One region of the Enterobacter bugandensis genome, then DNA from elsewhere that is predicted to be linked to it. Evidence: predicted binding sites of a transcription regulator. Region 1 holds the regulator's gene; the other holds the start of a gene.
What was found. Region 1 encodes CRP, which controls carbon source genes, mostly activating them, when cyclic AMP is high. Its sites were predicted from a motif close to ATGTGANNNNNNTCACAT; they were not measured.
Positions count from the first base shown of each region.

Region 2: a site for CRP is predicted at 2,605-2,622, ahead of hpt (hypoxanthine phosphoribosyltransferase). Genes of this name have one in related genera too.

Region 1 covers NZ_LT992502.1:4,299,592-4,311,000, reverse strand. The annotation lists gene ppiA (peptidylprolyl isomerase A) at 1-307, shown strand, start outside; gene DG357_RS20970 (putative adenosine monophosphate-protein transferase Fic) at 415-999, shown strand; gene pabA (aminodeoxychorismate synthase component 2) at 1,030-1,593, shown strand; gene argD (bifunctional acetylornithine/succinyldiaminopimelate transaminase) at 1,680-2,900, shown strand; gene DG357_RS20955 (YccS/YhfK family putative transporter) at 2,897-4,984, opposite strand; gene crp (cAMP-activated global transcriptional regulator CRP) at 5,042-5,674, opposite strand; gene DG357_RS20945 (OsmC family protein) at 5,986-6,390, shown strand; gene DG357_RS20940 (phosphoribulokinase) at 6,457-7,326, opposite strand; gene DG357_RS20935 (YheU family protein) at 7,357-7,575, opposite strand; gene DG357_RS20930 (hydrolase) at 7,572-8,594, opposite strand; gene DG357_RS20925 (ABC transporter ATP-binding protein) at 8,706-10,610, opposite strand; gene kefG (glutathione-regulated potassium-efflux system ancillary protein KefG) at 10,743-11,294, shown strand; gene kefB (glutathione-regulated potassium-efflux system protein KefB) at 11,294-11,409, shown strand, end outside.
Region 2 covers NZ_LT992502.1:842,323-848,834, forward strand. The annotation lists gene cueO (multicopper oxidase CueO) at 1-77, shown strand, start outside; gene DG357_RS04070 (glucose/quinate/shikimate family membrane-bound PQQ-dependent dehydrogenase) at 152-2,542, opposite strand; gene hpt (hypoxanthine phosphoribosyltransferase) at 2,751-3,287, shown strand; gene can (carbonate dehydratase) at 3,349-4,011, opposite strand; gene DG357_RS04085 (ABC transporter ATP-binding protein) at 4,119-5,045, shown strand; gene DG357_RS04090 (ABC transporter permease) at 5,042-5,812, shown strand; gene DG357_RS04095 (PTS sugar transporter subunit IIA) at 5,917-6,357, shown strand; gene DG357_RS04100 (polysaccharide deacetylase family protein) at 6,421-6,512, shown strand, end outside.

The sequences.
Region 1 (11,409 bases):
GCAGAAACAGCCTAACCCACCCATCAAAAACGAAGCGGACAACGGCCTGCTGAACAAGCGCGGCACCATCTCCATGGCGCGCACGGCGGATAAAGACAGCGCCACCAGCCAGTTCTTCCTCAACGTGGCGGATAACGCTTTCCTCGACCACGGCCAGCGCGACTTCGGCTATGCGGTCTTCGGTAAAATTGTGAAAGGGATGGACGTGGCGGACAAAATCTCTCAGGTTCAGACACACGATGTCGGTCCATACCAGAATGTGCCGTCTAAGCCAGTGGTGATTCTCTCCGCGAAAGTGCTGCCGTAATCGTTCTCCCACACGGGCATATCCTGCCCGTGTCTTTCAGCCCTCCCTGCGAAAGCGCGTTTTGCTGCTTATACTTGTGGCAAACGGACTATTCAGGGAGGCGTTAAGTGAAAAAACTCACCGATAAGCAAAAATCCCGTCTCTGGGAGCAACAGCGTAACGTCAATTTTCAGGCCAGTTGTCTCCTTGAAAAAGGTAATGGTCCTTCAGAGCCCGGCATTGAGACGCTGGAGCTTGGGCCTTCAGCGCCCGGGCTACCGCATCTGTGCCTCATTCATCGCCATCTGTATCACAGAGAGATGAAGCAGGCAGGCGAATTCCGTACCGACGATATTTTTAAGGGTGACATTCCCTTCTGCCATTTTGAGTACATCGAGACGATGGGTAACGAACTGATGGCGGCGCTGGAAAGTGATAAGTATCTTGTGGGTCTTGAAAAAGCGGCGTTTGTTGAAAAAGTGAGCCATTACTACTGTGAAATCAATATGCTGCATCCCTTTATGCGCGGTAATGGCATTGCTCAGCGCGTCTTCTTTGAGCAGCTGGCCATCCACGCGAATTACGCGCTGGACTGGCGGGATATTGATCCCGAGCAGTGGGTGGCGGCGAACCGAAGCGGTGCCACGGGCGATTTGACCGCGCTGAGCGCTATCTTTGCCAAAGTAGTGAGCGAAGCGCGGGAATCTGAGTAGAATAGGGCGGCATTTTTTTCGGGAGCCGCCATGATTCTGCTGATTGATAACTACGATTCCTTCACCTGGAACCTTTACCAGTATTTTTGTGAACTGGGTGCAGAGGTGGTTGTCCGCCGCAACGACGAACTCAGCCTGTCTGATATTGAGACGCTGGCTCCGCAGAAAATCGTCATTTCGCCGGGGCCGTGTACGCCATCGGAATCGGGCATTTCTCTGGAGGTTATTCACCACTATGCCGGCAGGCTGCCGATCCTGGGCGTCTGTCTCGGTCATCAGGCGATTGCCCAGGCATTTGGGGCTACCATCGTGCGTGCCGCGAAAGTGATGCACGGCAAAACCTCGCCGGTCACCCACACCGGCACGGGCGTATTCACAGGGCTCAATAACCTGTTAACCGTGACGCGCTACCATTCGCTGGTGATTGACCCACCGACGCTGCCCGACTGCTTTGACGTGACCGCCTGGAGCGATACGCAGGAGATCATGGGGATTCGCCACCGCGAGTGGGATCTCGAAGGCGTCCAGTTCCACCCTGAAAGTATCCTCAGCGAGCAGGGGCACGCACTGCTGGCAAATTTCCTCAATCGCTGAATATCTGTTGCCTTGCTGTGAGTTTTTATGCATATTTTGTGATTATATTTTCACAATGAATGTGACATAAAATGGATGGGCATGACATGGCAACTGAACAACCAGCAATTACCCGCGCGACATTCGATGAAGTGATTCTGCCGATTTATGCACCGGCTGAGTTTATCCCGGTGAAGGGGAAAGGCAGCCGCGTCTGGGATCAGCAGGGCAAGGAGTATGTGGATTTCGCGGGCGGTATTGCGGTCACGGCGCTGGGCCACTGCCATCCTGCGCTGGTGGACGCGCTGAAAACCCAGGGTGAAACCCTGTGGCACACCAGCAACGTGTTCACCAACGAACCTGCGCTGCGCCTGGGCCGCAAGATCATTGATGCCACGTTTGCCGAGCGCGTGCTGTTTATGAACTCCGGCACCGAAGCCAACGAAACCGCCTTTAAGCTGGCGCGCTACTACGCAACTACGCGCCACAGCCCGTACAAAACTAAAATCATCGCCTTCCATAACGCCTTCCACGGGCGCTCCTTCTTTACCGTCTCCGTTGGCGGCCAGCCGAAGTATTCCGACGGCTTCGGTCCGAAACCAGCCGACATTATCCACGTGCCGTTTAACGATCTGCACGCGGTGAAAGCGGTGATGGACGACCACACCTGCGCGGTGGTGGTGGAGCCGATTCAGGGCGAAGGCGGCGTGACCGCGGCAACCCCGGAATTCCTGAAAGGGCTGCGCGAACTGTGCGACGAACATCAGGCGCTGCTGGTGTTTGATGAAGTGCAGTGCGGGATGGGGCGTACCGGAGAGCTGTTTGCCTATATGCACTACGGCGTGACGCCGGATATTCTGACCAGCGCCAAAGCGCTCGGCGGCGGTTTTCCGGTGAGTGCGGTACTGACGACGCAGGAGATTGCCTCTGCGTTCCACGTCGGGTCTCACGGCTCGACCTACGGCGGTAACCCGCTGGCGAGCGCCGTGGCGGGCGCCGCGTTCGACATCATCAACACGCCAGAGGTGCTAAACGGCGTTAGCGCGAAACGCGAGCTGTTTGTGCAGCATCTCCAGCAGATTAACAATAAGTACGACGTATTCAGCGAGATCCGCGGCATGGGGCTGCTGATTGGTGCGGAGCTTAAGCCGCAGTACAAAGGCCGCGCGCGCGATTTCCTGCACGCAGCCGCCCACGAAGGCGTCATGGTGCTAAACGCTGGGCCTGACGTGATGCGCTTTGCGCCGTCGCTGGTGGTGGAAGAGAAAGATATTGAAGACGGGTTAACCCGCTTTGCCGCGGCGGTCGAGAAGATCGTAAAAGGCTAATACTCGGTTCGCTTTAACCGCCGGGTTAACCAAATGCCGTGATGCGGGCGCTGACGCCATGCCACCGACGAAATGGTGTGCATGGTGTTCAGATGTCCCAGCACGCGCTGCAAATGCTGCTCCAGGGTGCTCATCGGGCCGTGGGTCAGCGTCTCCGGTGCCTCCAGAATGTTCGAATCCCCCGACTCGCCCGGCGCGTCATACTCCAGACGCTGCTGACACCGCTGCAACGCAATTTCACAGGACTGCAAATAGCGCTGCGCCAGATCCGGCGTCAGCATTGTGTGTTCGCGCGCCAGCGTGGTCATGGCGTTAATGTGCTCGACGATAAACTGGCTGTGCGTGACCCACAGCTTCATATCGGCAAGATAGTGTGAGTTAAAGCCCGGCTCCTGCATCGCCTGGTTGAGCGAGTTAAACAGGGCGTTGTGCGCCTGGTTGACCTTCATCCGCTGATACGCCAGCGGGGAAGGCTGCGGATCGTCGCTCAGGATCAGACGAATGGCCTGCTGATCGGCCTCCAGCGCGTCGTGGGCGTTCTGCCTCAGCAGCCCGCTCTGCCACTGCGGCCACAGCCAGACCATGCCCCCAAAGGCGATCAGGCAGCCGATCAGCGTGTCGATCAGGCGGGCAACGATGAACTGTTCGCCGTTAAGCGTCAGCAGCTGCAGGGTATATACCGCCGTCACCGTAAAGCCCACCATCGCCCAGCCGTAGTTTTTGCGAATGATTAGATAGCTTACCAGGGTGACCACCAGCATCCCTGCCAGGGTATAGCCCTCGGGCACGTGAAAATGCAGCGTCACGCCCGCAATAATCAGCCCCGCCATCGTGCCGCCTGCCCGGTGCAGAATGCGCACCCGCGTGGCGCCATAGCCGTTCTGGGTAACAAACAGCACGGTCATTAAGATCCAGTACGGTTTCGGCAGGTGGAGCGCCATGCCCATCAGGCTGGCGATACTGAGCATGACGCTAATCCTTGCAGCGTTGCGCAGAGCGGAAGATTTCAGAGACAGGTAGCTTCTCAGCGCCGGCAGCAGCGGCAGACGTTTCTGTTTATCCGCCATCAGGTCACGGGAATAAAGCGGGCGCTGGGTGCGCAGCACGCGGGCGATGCGGCTGAAGTGCCAGGCGGCAAACTGGCCGACCGGGTTATCCGGGTGCTGACGGGCGATTTTCTCCAGCGCGCCGAGCTGTTTGTCCATGTTAAAGCGCGTGGGGTAGCGGTGGTAGAGAATATCATCGGCCAGCACCCGCAGGCGCGCGGAGACGGTTTGTGCGTTCCAGCGGATCACCGCTTCGGCATGGCTGCGCTCAACCAGCTTTTGCACCTCCTGCGGGTGGTGAAGGCTAACGGAGATATGCTCCTGAAGATCCAGCCCCACCTGAAAGGTGCGCAACAGCCGTTTATATTCGTGGTTCTTGTTGGCGGCGAGCATATGCAGCTGCTGATAGCATTGGCTTATCAGGTCTACCACCTTTTGCTGGCGCGTCAGCAACGGCGGTAAGGATTTTTCCGGATCCGTATGCTGGGTGAGCAGAGTGTATTTGGCTTCACAGTAATCCGCAAGCTGCACGTAGAGCAGGCTCAGAGATTCGCGCAGCGGCTGCTCCCGCCACAGCCAGAACCAGAACCAGTTAAACAGCCCGTACCACAGCGTGCCGAGGGCGTAGATCAGCAGCGGCTCCCACACGGGCATATTACCGGCGAGGCTCAGGGTGAAGATGGCCGCAATGAGTGACGCGGGAAGCAGACGGGCATGGAGCGAGCTGATTTCGGCGGTGACGCCGAGGGTCATCGCCAGCACGGTCAGGATCAGCGGCAGGGGAATATCGCGAGCCAGCAGAAGCTGCACCGCGAGGCTACAGCCAGCAAACAGCGAGCCGCCAATTATCAGACGTTTGAAAAAGCGTTTATGGGGCGTGTCCAGACCGGCAATGTTGCAGCAGGCGGGGACGAGAGAAAACAGCAGGCCCTGCTGAAGATGTCCCAGGATCAGGCCCACGGCCACGGGAAGACATAGCACCAGCGTTTGTCGTAGTGCGTAGTTAACTTCCGGGTGATAGATCAGCCTGCGCCACATGGGGAATAGAGACAAAAACGGCGTGACACCTTGCGATGGCACGCCGTTTAGGCAGGATTAACGGGTTCCGTAAACCACGATGGTTTTACCGTGGGCGGAGATCAGGTTTTGATCTTCCAGCATTTTCAGAATACGGCCCACCGTTTCGCGGGAGCAACCGACGATCTGACCGATTTCCTGACGGGTAATTTTAATTTGCATGCCGTCCGGGTGGGTCATCGCGTCTGGCTGTTTCGCCAGGTTCAGCAGAGTCTGCGCGATACGGCCAGTCACGTCCAGGAAGGCGAGGTTACCCACTTTCTCTGACGTCACCTGCAGACGGCGCGCCATCTGGGAAGAAAGACGCATCAGGATGTCAGGGTTTACCTGAATCAACTGACGGAATTTCTTATAAGAAATTTCAGCCACTTCACATGCTGTCTTTGCGCGAACCCAGGCGCTACGTTCCTGGCCTTCTTCAAACAGGCCCAGTTCACCGATAAAATCGCCCTGGTTCAGATAGGAAAGGATCATCTCTTTGCCTTCCTCATCTTTGATCAGCACTGCCACCGAGCCTTTGACGATGTAATACAACGTTTCCGCTTTTTCACCCTGGTGAATCAGCGTGCTCTTCGATGGGTACTTATGAATGTGGCAATGAGACAAGAACCATTCGAGAGTCGGGTCTGTTTGCGGTTTGCCAAGCACCATGCGCTGTTATCCTCTGTTATAAGCTGTCACCAGAGTCATCAGATGCATCCGGACTCTGGGGTTGCAATCGAATTCTTACCCATACCCTGGGAAGTCGGCTGTCGTAACGTTTCGCAGCCAGTAAAGTTTGATGTCCTCTGCATACATGTGTAACGTCAATGTATTACTGTAGCATCCTGAGTGTTTTAGCATAGCTTTTGCCGCGTGTCTCCTGGTGTCTCGCTTCAGCATGATGCAGGTCGCCTTCCATTGCGAGAAATGTAACGCACGCGTAATCTGTCACCAAAAATGCAACGTTGGAGTTAATGAATATGCAAGCGCGCGTGAAGTGGGTTGAAGGTTTAACGTTCCTGGGCGAGTCCGCATCAGGACACCAGATTTTGATGGATGGTAACTCCGGCGATAAAGCTCCAAGCCCAATGGAAATGGTGCTGATGGCGGCAGGCGGATGCAGCGCGATCGACGTGGTGTCGATTCTGCAAAAAGGCCGTCATGACGTGACGGATTGCGAGGTTAAACTCACCTCAGAGCGTCGCGAAGAGGCGCCACGCCTGTTCACCCACATTAATCTGCACTTTGTTGTCACCGGGAAAGAACTGAAAGACGCGGCGGTCTCACGCGCGGTGGATCTCTCTGCGGAGAAATACTGCTCTGTGGCGTTAATGCTGGAGAAAGCGGTAAAAATCACCCATTCGTATGAAGTGATCGAGGCTTAATTATTGGGGCATCGTGCGTGTTGATGCCCTCACCCTAACCCTCTCCCACGGGGAGAGGGAACATGTTCACGCGATCTGCTTCCCTTCCATCAGTCGCTCCACCAGCGGCGTCATGATCAGCTCCATTGCCAGCCCCATTTTTCCACCGGGAACCACTAACGTATTCATGTGGGAAATAAACGAGCCCTGCAGCATCGCCAGCAGCCAGGGGTAATCAATGCCTTCAAGATTGCGGAAGTGGATCACCACAAAGCTCTCATCCAGCGACGGGATGCTTTTCGCCGCGAACGGATTGGAAGTGTCCACGGTCGGCACGCGCTGGAAGTTAATGTGCGTGCGGGAGAACTGCGGCGTGAGATAGTTGATGTAATCTTCCATGGAGCGCACCACCGAGTCCATTACCGCCTCGCGCGAATGGCCGCGCTCGCTCATGTCGCGCGTCAGCTTCTGGATCCACTCCAGGTTAACGATCGGCACCACCCCGACCAGCAGATCCACATGGCGCGCCACGTCGTGCTGAGGCGTAACAACGCCGCCGTGCAATCCTTCATAAAACAGCACGTCGGTGGGTTCCGGCAGCGGTTGCCAGGGGGTAAAGGTGCCCGGCACCTGGTTCCAGGGTACGGCTTCGTCGTAGGTGTGCAGATACTTACGGGACTGCCCGGTACCGCTCTGACCGTATTCGCGGAAGGTTTGCTCCAGCAGGCCGAAATCATTGGCTTCGGGGCCAAAGTAGCTGATGTGTTTACCCAGATCGCGCGCCTTGCGGATCGCCATGTCCATCTCAGGCCGCGTATAGCGGTGAAAGCTGTCGCCTTCGACCTCCGCCGAACGGAGATTCAGCTGGGCGAAAATCTTGCGAAAAGCGAGGCTGGTGGTGGTGGTTCCCGCACCACTCGACCCCGTAACGGCAATAATGGGATGTCTGGCAGACATAGCAACTCCCTGACGGAAAAGGTTGGAAGATCAGCCGTGAAACGCGTTGCGGGGCATGATATTGACCGTCTCATGCAGTTCTGACCACACCAGCACCACGTCGCCGCTTTTCAGCTGGCGTTTTACATCGTTGACCTTTTGCTCAAGCGAACGCTCATGTTCACCATAATCGGTGCCTTCGCGTAATACAAAGCTTTCAATCAGATTATCGAGCGTTTCGGGAGCCAGATCCTGCCAGGGAATGATCATTTTGCACCATCCAGATAAGGAGTCAGCCAGTCAGGAATGCGCGCTTCCAGCCACATTTTCGGCCTGCGCAGCGTGCCGCCGATGAACCCCACGTGGCCACCATGTTCGGTCAGCTGGTAGTGAACGTTGTCAGGCAGGAATTCCTGCGCGGGAATAGAGTGATGATCCATGAACGGGTCATCTTTGGCGTGAATAATCAGCGTCGGCTGCGTGATTTTGCTGAGCAGCGGCATGGCGCTGCACTGTCGGTAATAGTCGATAGCATCGGCGAAGCCGTGAATTTTGGCGGTGATCAGATCGTCGAATTCGCGGATGCAGCGTACCTTTTTCAGCTGGCGCAGGCTTACCGGCAGGGTATCCGGATAGGCCTTCAGCTTTCGCGCCGCGTTGGCTTTCAGCAGGTTGAGCAGATAGCGCTGATAGACGCGGGAAAAGCCTTTTTCCATGTGGTAGCTGCACTGCTCCAGCATAAACGGTGCGGAGACAATCACTGCTGCATTCAGCGGTACGCTGTCGCCCTCTTTGGCCAGCAGACAGGCGAGCATATTACCGCCCAGCGAGTAGCCCACGGCGGCCGTTGGCGCGGCGCCATAATTTTCCCGCAGCCAGTGCAGAAACCACGTGCCATCTTCGGTTTCACCCGAGTGATAAATGCGTTTCTGACGATTCGGCTCGCCGCTACAGCCGCGAAAATGCATCACCACGCCGAGCCAGCCGCGCGCTTTGGCGGCCTCAATTAACCCATGCGCATACGGACTGTGCAGGCTGCCTTCTAAACCGTGAAAAACCACCAGACGCGGCTTATGAAGAGCCTGTTCCGGCGCTTCGCTCCAGGCGAGATCCAGAAAATCACCGTCCGGCAGATCGAGCCGTTGCCAGTGCGGAGTGAACTGGACCTTGCGGCGGATCAGCCGCGGCAGCATGGTCTGCAAATGGCAGTTGGTCACGCCGCGCATGGGCACGAACTCGGTGCTGTCTTCGGCTGTAATGTCGAAGTCTGATGGAATGATTTGGGTCATAAGGACGATGCTGATTCTTGTCAGAAATTCACTATACTTTCCGAATTGTACCCCGTTTAGCCTGGATTTCCGAACCAGAGATAGATTCCGTTCTCACAACGGGGTAAAAATTCAGTCTGCCTGCAGCATCGCTTCCAGCTGTTCCTGGGCATCCAGCCATGCCATTTCGCACTCTTCGAGGCTGGATTTGGCTTTCGCCTGCGTTTGCAGACAATCCGTTAGCTCCGCTTTACGGCTCTGATCGTACAGGTCGCTGTCGCCCAGCTTCTCTTCGACGGCGGCAAGCGTGGCGTTGAGCTTTTCCATCTCTTTTTCAAGACGGGCAATCTCTTTACGCAGCGGCTGGGTCTGGGTGCGCAGTTCCGCTTCGCGGCGCTTCTGGTCTTTACGCGACTGTGCGCTGTTGACGTTGTCTTTCGCTGACTCTTCCGGCTGGTTTTCCTGCTTTTGTACGTCCGTCAGCCACTGCTGGTAATCTTCAAGATCGCCGTCGAACGGTTCGACTTTGCCGCCGTGTACCAGGTAGAGATCGTCGGTGGTGGAGCGGATCAGGTGGCGATCGTGCGACACGACAACCAGTGCGCCTTCGAACTCAATCAGCGCTTCGGTCAGCGCCTGACGCATGTCGAGATCCAGGTGGTTGGTCGGTTCATCGAGCAGCAGCAGGTTGGGTCTCTGCCAGACGATCAGCGCCAGCACCAGACGGGCTTTTTCGCCGCCCGAGAAACGCTCGGTGTTTTCGGTCACCTTATCGCCCTGGAAGCCGAAGCCGCCGAGGTAGTCGCGCAGTTTCTGCTCCATTTCCTGCGGCGCAAGACGCGCCAGATGCTGAATCGGGGATTCATCCGCGCGTAAAAATTCCAGCTGATGCTGGGCGAAATAGCCAAGCTTAATGCCCTTCGCCAGGCCGATTTCACCGCTGGTTGGGTTAAGCTCGCCCGCGAGCAGCTTAATTAACGTTGATTTACCGGCGCCGTTGCGCCCCAGCAGGCCAATGCGCGAACCCGGCACCAGGTTAAGCTTGATAGAGTCGAGGATGATGCGATCCCCATAACCAGCGCTGACCTTTTCCATCTTCAGAAGCGGGTTCGGCAGGCTTTCCGGCGCGCGGAAGCTGAAGTGGAACGGGTTATCCACGTGTGCCGGGGCGATCATCTCCATGCGTTCCAGCATTTTAATGCGGCTCTGGGCCTGCTTGGCTTTTGACGCTTTAGCTTTGAAGCGATCCACGAAGCTCTGCAGGTGCGCCACGCGTTGCTGTTGGCTTTCATACATCGACTGCTGCTGAGCAAGGCGCGTCGCGCGCTGGCGCTCGAAGGAGCTGTAGTTGCCGGTGTACTCGAACATGGTTTGCTGTTCGATATGAATGATTTTATCCACCACCGGATCGAGGAAGTCGCGGTCGTGGGAGATGAGAATCAGAGTGCCCTGATAGCTCTTGAGCCACTTCTCGAGCCAAATAACCGCATCGAGATCGAGGTGGTTGGTCGGTTCATCGAGCAGGAGCAGGTCTGAGCGGCAGATCAGCGCCTGCGCCAGGTTGAGGCGCATGCGCCAGCCGCCGGAGAAGTCGCTTACCGGGCGTTCAAGCTGTTCATTGCTGAAGCCCAGGCCGTGCAGCAGGCTGGAGGCGCGGGAGCGAATGGTCCACGCGTCGATGGCGTCCAGCTTGCCGTGAACGGTAGCGATGGCGTGACCGTCGTTGCGCTCGTTGGCCGCGTTGAGTTCCGCTTCGAGCTTACGGTATTCGCGATCGCCGTCGATAACATAGTCGAGTGCCGGTTCGCTCAGGGCTGGCGTCTCCTGGTTTACCCACGCGAGCTGCCAGTTCCCCGGGAAGGTAAAGTTACCGCCATCCGCGCTAATCTCGTTTTTCAGCAGCGCCAGCAGGGTGGATTTACCGCAGCCGTTTTTGCCGACCAGACCCACTTTCTGGCCCGGGTTGATGGTAGCAGTGGCGTTATCCAGCAGGACGCGCACGCCGCGACGAATTTGTAACGAGGAGAAAACAATCATAGAAGCGCCGTATGTTCCGACTATGTTAATTTGTCATTATGATAATGTAAGGTGTGGGCCATTTTCCCCACCGGGCCGCCATGGTAGCCCAAAACGACAACAATACACAAAAACAGAACCGGGAGGGGAGTGATGTCTCAGACAGCGAAAGTGCTGCTGCTGTATGCCCATCCGGAATCTCAGGACTCGGTGGCGAACCGGGTGCTGCTTAAGCCGGCCACACAGCTCAGTAACGTCACGGTGCACGATCTCTACGCGCACTATCCTGATTTCTTTATCGATATTCCTTACGAGCAGGAACTGCTGCGTCAGCATGACGTGATTGTATTTCAGCATCCGCTCTATACCTACAGCTGTCCGGCGCTGCTGAAAGAGTGGCTGGACCGCGTGCTGAGCCGGGGCTTCTCCAGCGGGGTGGGGGGCAACCAGCTGGCGGGAAAGTATTGGCGGAGCGTCATTACCACCGGTGAACCCGAAAGCGCCTACCGTCACGACGGGCTGAACCGCTATCCCATGAGCGACATCCTGAGGCCGTTCGAGCTGACGGCGGCCATGTGCCGCATGCACTGGATGAGCCCGATTATTGTTTACTGGGCGCGGCGTCAGGATCCGAAAGCGCTCGCAAGCCACGCCAGAGCCTACGGCGAATGGCTGGCATCACCGATTCCGGCAGGAGGTCGTTAATGGAAGGATCGAATTTACTCCTCGCCGGGGTGCTATTTTTATTTGCCGCCGTCGTCGCGGTGCCGCTTGCCGCCCGTATCGGCATCGGGGCGGTGCTGGGGTATTTGCTCGCAGG
Region 2 (6,512 bases), 3.5 Mb from region 1:
AAGAGTTTGCCTATATGGCGCACTGTCATCTGCTGGAGCATGAAGATACGGGGATGATGCTCGGTTTTACCGTATAAAAAAAGCCGGGTGGCGGCTTCGCCTTACCCGGCCTGCATTGCTAAATACGGCAACTTTCGTTGCCGTTTTGCTTTTATTTGCCTTCGTCCGGCAATGCATACGCGACAATATAGTCGCCCATCTTCGTACCAAACGAACCGTGACCACCCGCAGAAATGACAACGTACTGCTTGCCATTCACTTCATAGGTCATCGGCGTTGCCTGTCCACCGGCCGGCAGACGGCCTTGCCACAGTTTTTCACCGTTGGTCATGTTATACGCGCGCAGGTAGTTATCTGCGGTTGCCGCGATGAACAGCACGTTACCAGCGGTGGAGATTGGACCACCCAGCATTGGCATACCCATATTGAACGGCACCGGAACCGGCATCGGGAACGGCATGCTGTCCTGTGGGGTACCAATACGTTTTTTCCAGACGATCTGGTTGGTTTTCAGATCCAGACCGGAGATGTAACCCCAGGCAGGCTGTTTACACGGCAGACCAAACGGAGACAGGAACGGGTTCAGGGTAACGCCAAACGGTACGCCATACTGCGGCTGGATACCGGCTTCGGTCCCGCTGCCTTTCGCGTCTTTCGGCTGCTCCATCGGGTTACCCGGACCGCGTGGGATCAGACGGGAAACGAACGGCAGCGCCATTGGGTTGGCAATCGCCACCTGACGGTTAGGGTCGACGGAAATACCGCCCCACTCAAACATTCCCAGGTTGCCCGGGAAGACCAGCGTGCCCTGCTCAGACGGCGGCGTGAAGATGCCTTCATAGCGCAGCTGATGGAACATCACGCGGCACACCAGCTGGTCAAACATGGTGGCACCCCACATGTCTGCACCGCTGAGGTCTTTCTTCGGACGGAAGCTCAGGTCAGAGAACGGCTGGGTTTTGCTGACGTAATCGCCTTTGGCCGCACCCTGCGGAACCGGTTTTTCCGGGGCAGGCACAACCAGCTTACCGTTGCTGCGATCCAGCACGAAGATGTTGCCGGTTTTAGCCGGAGCGTAAATGACCGGCACGGTTTTGCCGTTAACGGTAATGTCCGCCAGCGTCGGCTGGGACGGCATATCCATATCCCACAGATCGTGGTGAACGGTCTGGTAGCTCCACGCCAGCTTACCGGTGGTTGCGTTCAGCGCCAGGATAGCGCTCGCATAACGTTCCTGCTCCGGTGTGCGGTTACCTCCCCAGATATCCGGCGTGGATACGCCCATCGGCAGGTAGACCAGGTCCAGCTTCGCGTCATACGCGGCTGGTGCCCAGGAGTTCGGCGAGTTGAAGGTAAAGGTGTGCTCGTCAGACGGGATCGCGTTTGGATCTTTCGCGCCTGGGTCGAAAGCCCACAGCAGTTTACCGGTGTTCACGTCGAAACCACGGATAACGCCGGAGGTTTCACGCGTAGAGAAGTTATCCGTTACCGAACCGGCAATCACGATGGTTTTATCGGTGATGATTGGCGGGGAGGTTGGCTCATACAGACCCGGCGTGGTGTCCGGCATGTTGGTCTGCAGGTTCAGAATGCCTTTGTTGGCGAAGGTTTCGCACAGCTTGCCGGTCTCAGCGTTGATGGCAAACAGACGGCCATCGTTCACCGGCAGCATAATGCGGCGAGGACAGTCAGCAATGACTTCCGGGCTGGCATTATCGGCGCGCGCTTCGTGGTAAGAAACGCCGCGGCAGGTGACATGCTGGAAGGACGGGTTGGAGTTCAGCTGTGGATCAAAGTGCCATTTCTCTTTACCGGTGGCCGCGTCGAGCGCGAACAGACGCTGGTGCGCCGTACACAGGTAGAGCATATCGCCGACTTTAATTGGCGTCACTTCATTGGTCAGTTCACCCGGATCGTTCGGCATCTTCAGGTCGCCGGTACGGAATACCCAGGCTTCTTTCAGGTTCTTAACGTTGTCCGCGTTGATCTGCTTCAGCGGGGAGTAACGTTGACCTTCCTGGTTACGGCCATAAGCTGGCCAGTCACCGTCAGCGACCTGCGAGATAGCTGCCGCAGGCGTGGATTCCGCGTTCAGCGTACCGTTGATCTCCTGCGGGTCGTTAAAGCCAGCCCAGGTGAGAATGCCGCCGCTGATTAACAGCGCCACCAGCAGGGCTGCAACGGCACCGCTGGAAGGAACAATCAGGCGGCGCCAGACAAACGGCAGGATCAGCCAGATACCGAAGAAGACCAGGATGTCGCTGCGCGGCGTCAGGGCCCAGAAATCGAAACCGACTTCCCAGACGCCCCAGAGCATGGTGGCAAGAAGGAGGGCGGCATACAGCCACAGTGCGGATTGTTTTCTACGCCAGAGCAGGACGGTTACGCCAAGCATAACCAGGCCCGCAATCGGGTAGTACCAGGAGCCGCCGATCGCGACCAGCCAGACGCCACCGATTAACAGGTATAGGCCGCAGAAGGCGGCGAATAGCGCTGTTAGTGTCACCAGTAGACGCGGCTGTTTAGTGTTTGTTTCAGCCATAGAAAGTGTACTCGTCAGTTTTTGTTAATAATTTGCTAGCAACTAATTATAGGTGTTAACAAGTGTGATCGGAATCACAATATTTGCTTTTTATAACTCATACGCCAGGCTTATCCATTTACTGATATAATGGCTGGCTTGCGTATCGATGCCGGAGCAAGATTCATCCGCATTGAAAGATTTTCATCAAAATCATTTGGTTAGTAATATGAAACATACTGTTGAAGTGATGATCCCGGAAGCCGAGATCAAAGCGCGTATCGCCGAACTGGGTCGTCAAATCACCGAGCATTACAAGGACAGCGGCAGCGAAATGGTGCTGGTTGGTCTGCTGCGCGGTTCTTTCATGTTCATGGCAGACCTGTGCCGTGAAGTGCAGGTACCGCACGAGGTCGATTTTATGACCGCTTCCAGCTACGGCAGCGGCATGTCCACAACCCGTGATGTGAAAATCCTGAAAGATCTGGATGAAGATATTCGTGGCAAAGATGTGTTGATCGTTGAGGACATTATCGACTCCGGCAACACCCTTTCAAAGGTGCGCGAGATCCTGAGCCTGCGCGAGCCGAAATCGCTGGCGATTTGTACGCTGCTGGATAAACCGGAGCGTCGTGAAGTGCAGGTGCCGGTAGAGTTTGTCGGTTTCTCCATCCCGGACGAGTTCGTGGTGGGTTACGGTATTGATTACGCGCAGCGTTATCGTCATCTGCCGTATGTTGGGAAAGTGGTATTGCTGGACGAGTAATTGCGGGCTGATGCCCTCACTCCGACCCTCTCCCACGGGGAGAGGGCGAAAACCCCCGGCTTTATTTATGGTTCACATGCTTAAGCTTGAGGTTGGCAATCCCCGAACGGTAACGCTGCTCCAGCGTTTCGCGATTGGTGGCGGTGACTTCCAGATTGCGCAGCAGGCCATCGTGAATACCGTACGCCCAGCCGTGGATTGATACCTTCTGCCCGCGTTTCCACGCCGACTGCATGATGGTCGAATGCCCAAGGTTATATACCTGCTCCATCACGTTCAGCTCGCACAGCGTGTCCATGCGTCGCTCCTGCGGCATTTCGCCGAGCAGTGAACTATGTTTGAACCAGATATCGCGGATGTGCAGCAGCCAGTTATCAATTAAACCCAGTTCCGGGTTTTCAACCGCCGCCTGCACGCCGCCGCAGCCGTAGTGGCCGCAAATAATGATGTGCTCGACTTCCAGGACGTCAACGGCATACTGAACCACGGAAAGGCAGTTGAGATCGGTATGAATCACCAGGTTGGCGACGTTGCGGTGAACAAACAGTTCGCCGGGCTCAAGGCCGGTCAGGCGCTCGGCAGGTACGCGGCTGTCTGAACAGCCAATCCAGAGAAAGCGCGGGTTCTGGGCTTGTGCGAGTTTTCCAAAAAATCCGGGGTCTTCCTCCACCAGCATTTTTGACCATAGTGCATTGTTGCTAATGAGTGTATCTATGTCGTTCATGGAGGTTAGCGACCTGTAACCGAGTAATTGCGTTGCGCTACTATAGGGTAACCCGACTTTTAATGAAACCACACAACGTGTGTAAGAACTGAAGGTAAGTTAAATTCATGGCAATTGCACTGGAGCTTGAGCAGCTTAAAAAAACCTATCCGGGTGGCGTTCAGGCGCTACGCGGGATAGACCTAAAAGTAGAGGCCGGGGATTTTTACGCGCTTCTGGGGCCGAACGGGGCGGGGAAATCCACCACCATCGGGATCATCAGCTCGCTGGTGAATAAAACGTCCGGACGGGTGAGCGTCTTTGGTTACGACCTGCAAAAAGATGTGGTAAACGCCAAGCGCCAGCTGGGGCTGGTACCGCAGGAGTTCAACTTCAACCCGTTTGAGACGGTGCAGCAGATTGTCGTTAACCAGGCGGGTTATTACGGCGTTGAGCGTAAAGAGGCGCTTGAGCGTAGCGAAAAGTACCTGAAACAGCTTGATTTGTGGGAAAAGCGTAACGAACGTGCACGGATGTTGTCCGGCGGGATGAAGCGCCGCCTGATGATTGCCCGTGCGCTGATGCACGAGCCGAAGCTGCTGATCCTTGATGAACCCACCGCAGGCGTGGATATCGAACTGCGTCGTTCTATGTGGGGTTTCCTCAAGGATCTCAACGACAAAGGCACCACCATCATTTTGACCACCCACTACCTTGAAGAAGCAGAGATGCTATGCCGCAACATCGGCATCATTCAGCACGGCGAGCTGGTGGAGAACACCTCGATGAAGGATCTGCTCTCCAAGCTGAAATCCGAAACGTTTATTCTCGATCTGGCGGCAAAAAGCCCGCTACCGAAGCTTGAAGGGTACCAGTATCGCCTGGTTGATACCTCAACGCTGGAAGTGGAAGTGCTGCGCGAGCAGGGGATCAACAGCGTGTTCTCCCAGCTGAGCGCGCAGGGGATTCAGGTTTTAAGCATGCGTAACAAAGCGAACCGACTGGAAGAGCTGTTTGTCTCTCTGGTGCAGGATAAACAAGGAGACAAGGCATGACGCATCTTTATTGGGTCGCGCTGAAAAGTATCTGGGCGAAAGAGATAAACCGCTTTATGCGTATCTGGGTGCAAACCCTGGTACCGCCGGTCATCACCATGACGCTCTATTTCATCATCTTCGGCAACCTGATTGGTTCCCGCATTGGTGAGATGCACGGTTTTACCTATATGCAGTTTATCGTGCCGGGCCTGATTATGATGGCGGTGATCACCAACGCCTACGCAAACGTGGCCTCGTCGTTCTTCAGCGCTAAGTTCCAGCGTAATATTGAAGAGTTGCTGGTGGCGCCGGTGCCAACGCACGTCATCATAGCCGGTTACGTGGGCGGCGGCGTGGCGCGCGGGCTGTGCGTGGGCATCCTGGTGACGGCGATTTCGCTGTTCTTCGTGCCGTTCCAGGTGCACTCGTGGCTGTTCGTGGCGCTGACTCTGCTGCTGACGGCAATTCTGTTCTCGCTGGCCGGTCTGTTGAATGCGGTGTTCGCTAAAACGTTTGACGACATCAGCCTGATCCCGACCTTTGTGCTGACGCCGCTGACCTATCTCGGCGGGGTGTTCTACTCCCTGACGCTGCTGCCGCCGTTCTGGCAGGCGCTGTCGCATCTGAACCCGATCGTCTACATGATCAGCGGCTTCCGCTTTGGCTTCCTCGGCATTACCGATGTTCCGCTGTTTACCACGGTGGCGGTGCTGGTGGTATTCATCATCGCCTTCTACCTGCTGTGCTGGTATCTGATACAGCGCGGGCGCGGTCTGCGTAGTTAACCCTCTGCCCGGCGACGCTCTGGTTGCCGGGCACTTTCTTTGACGGTTATCACCGTAAGCAAACCTTCACTCCGCTAAACTACTTGCCTGCTAAGGAGAGAGTTATGCTGGGATGGGTGATCACCTGCCACGATGAACGAGCGCAGGACATGCTGGATACGCTTGAGGCCAAATTTGGCCCGCTGGCGCAATGCCGGGCGGTGAATTACTGGCGCGGGCTAAGCACCAACATGCTCAGCCGCATGATGTGCGATGCCCTGCATGAAACCGACTCTGGAGAGGGCGTCATTTTTCTTACCGATAAATCCGGCGCGGCGCCTTACCGCGCGGCCGCTTTGCTGAGCCACAAGCATGATAACTGTGAAGTGATCTCCGGTATCAGCCTGCCTTTACTCGAAGCCCTCTATCCGCTTCGCGCCTCATTGAGCAGCGCAGAGTTTCGGCACGCTATCGTGGCGGAGGGCCAGCCGGAGGTGAGCAGCCTGTGGCACCAGCAGCAGAAAAACCCGCCTTTCGTTCTGCTTCACGATCTGTATAAGCATTAAACATTGGTATTGATGTCGCTTTTGCTACAATGGCGACTGATTTCCCGTGTCGATTTATATCCTATGTTCATGCGCGTGTTCTTTCTCCTTTTGCTGCTGGTTTCCGGCGGGGCGTCTGCTAGCCTGATAAGTCAGCAAGGGCTTCCTGCTCAATA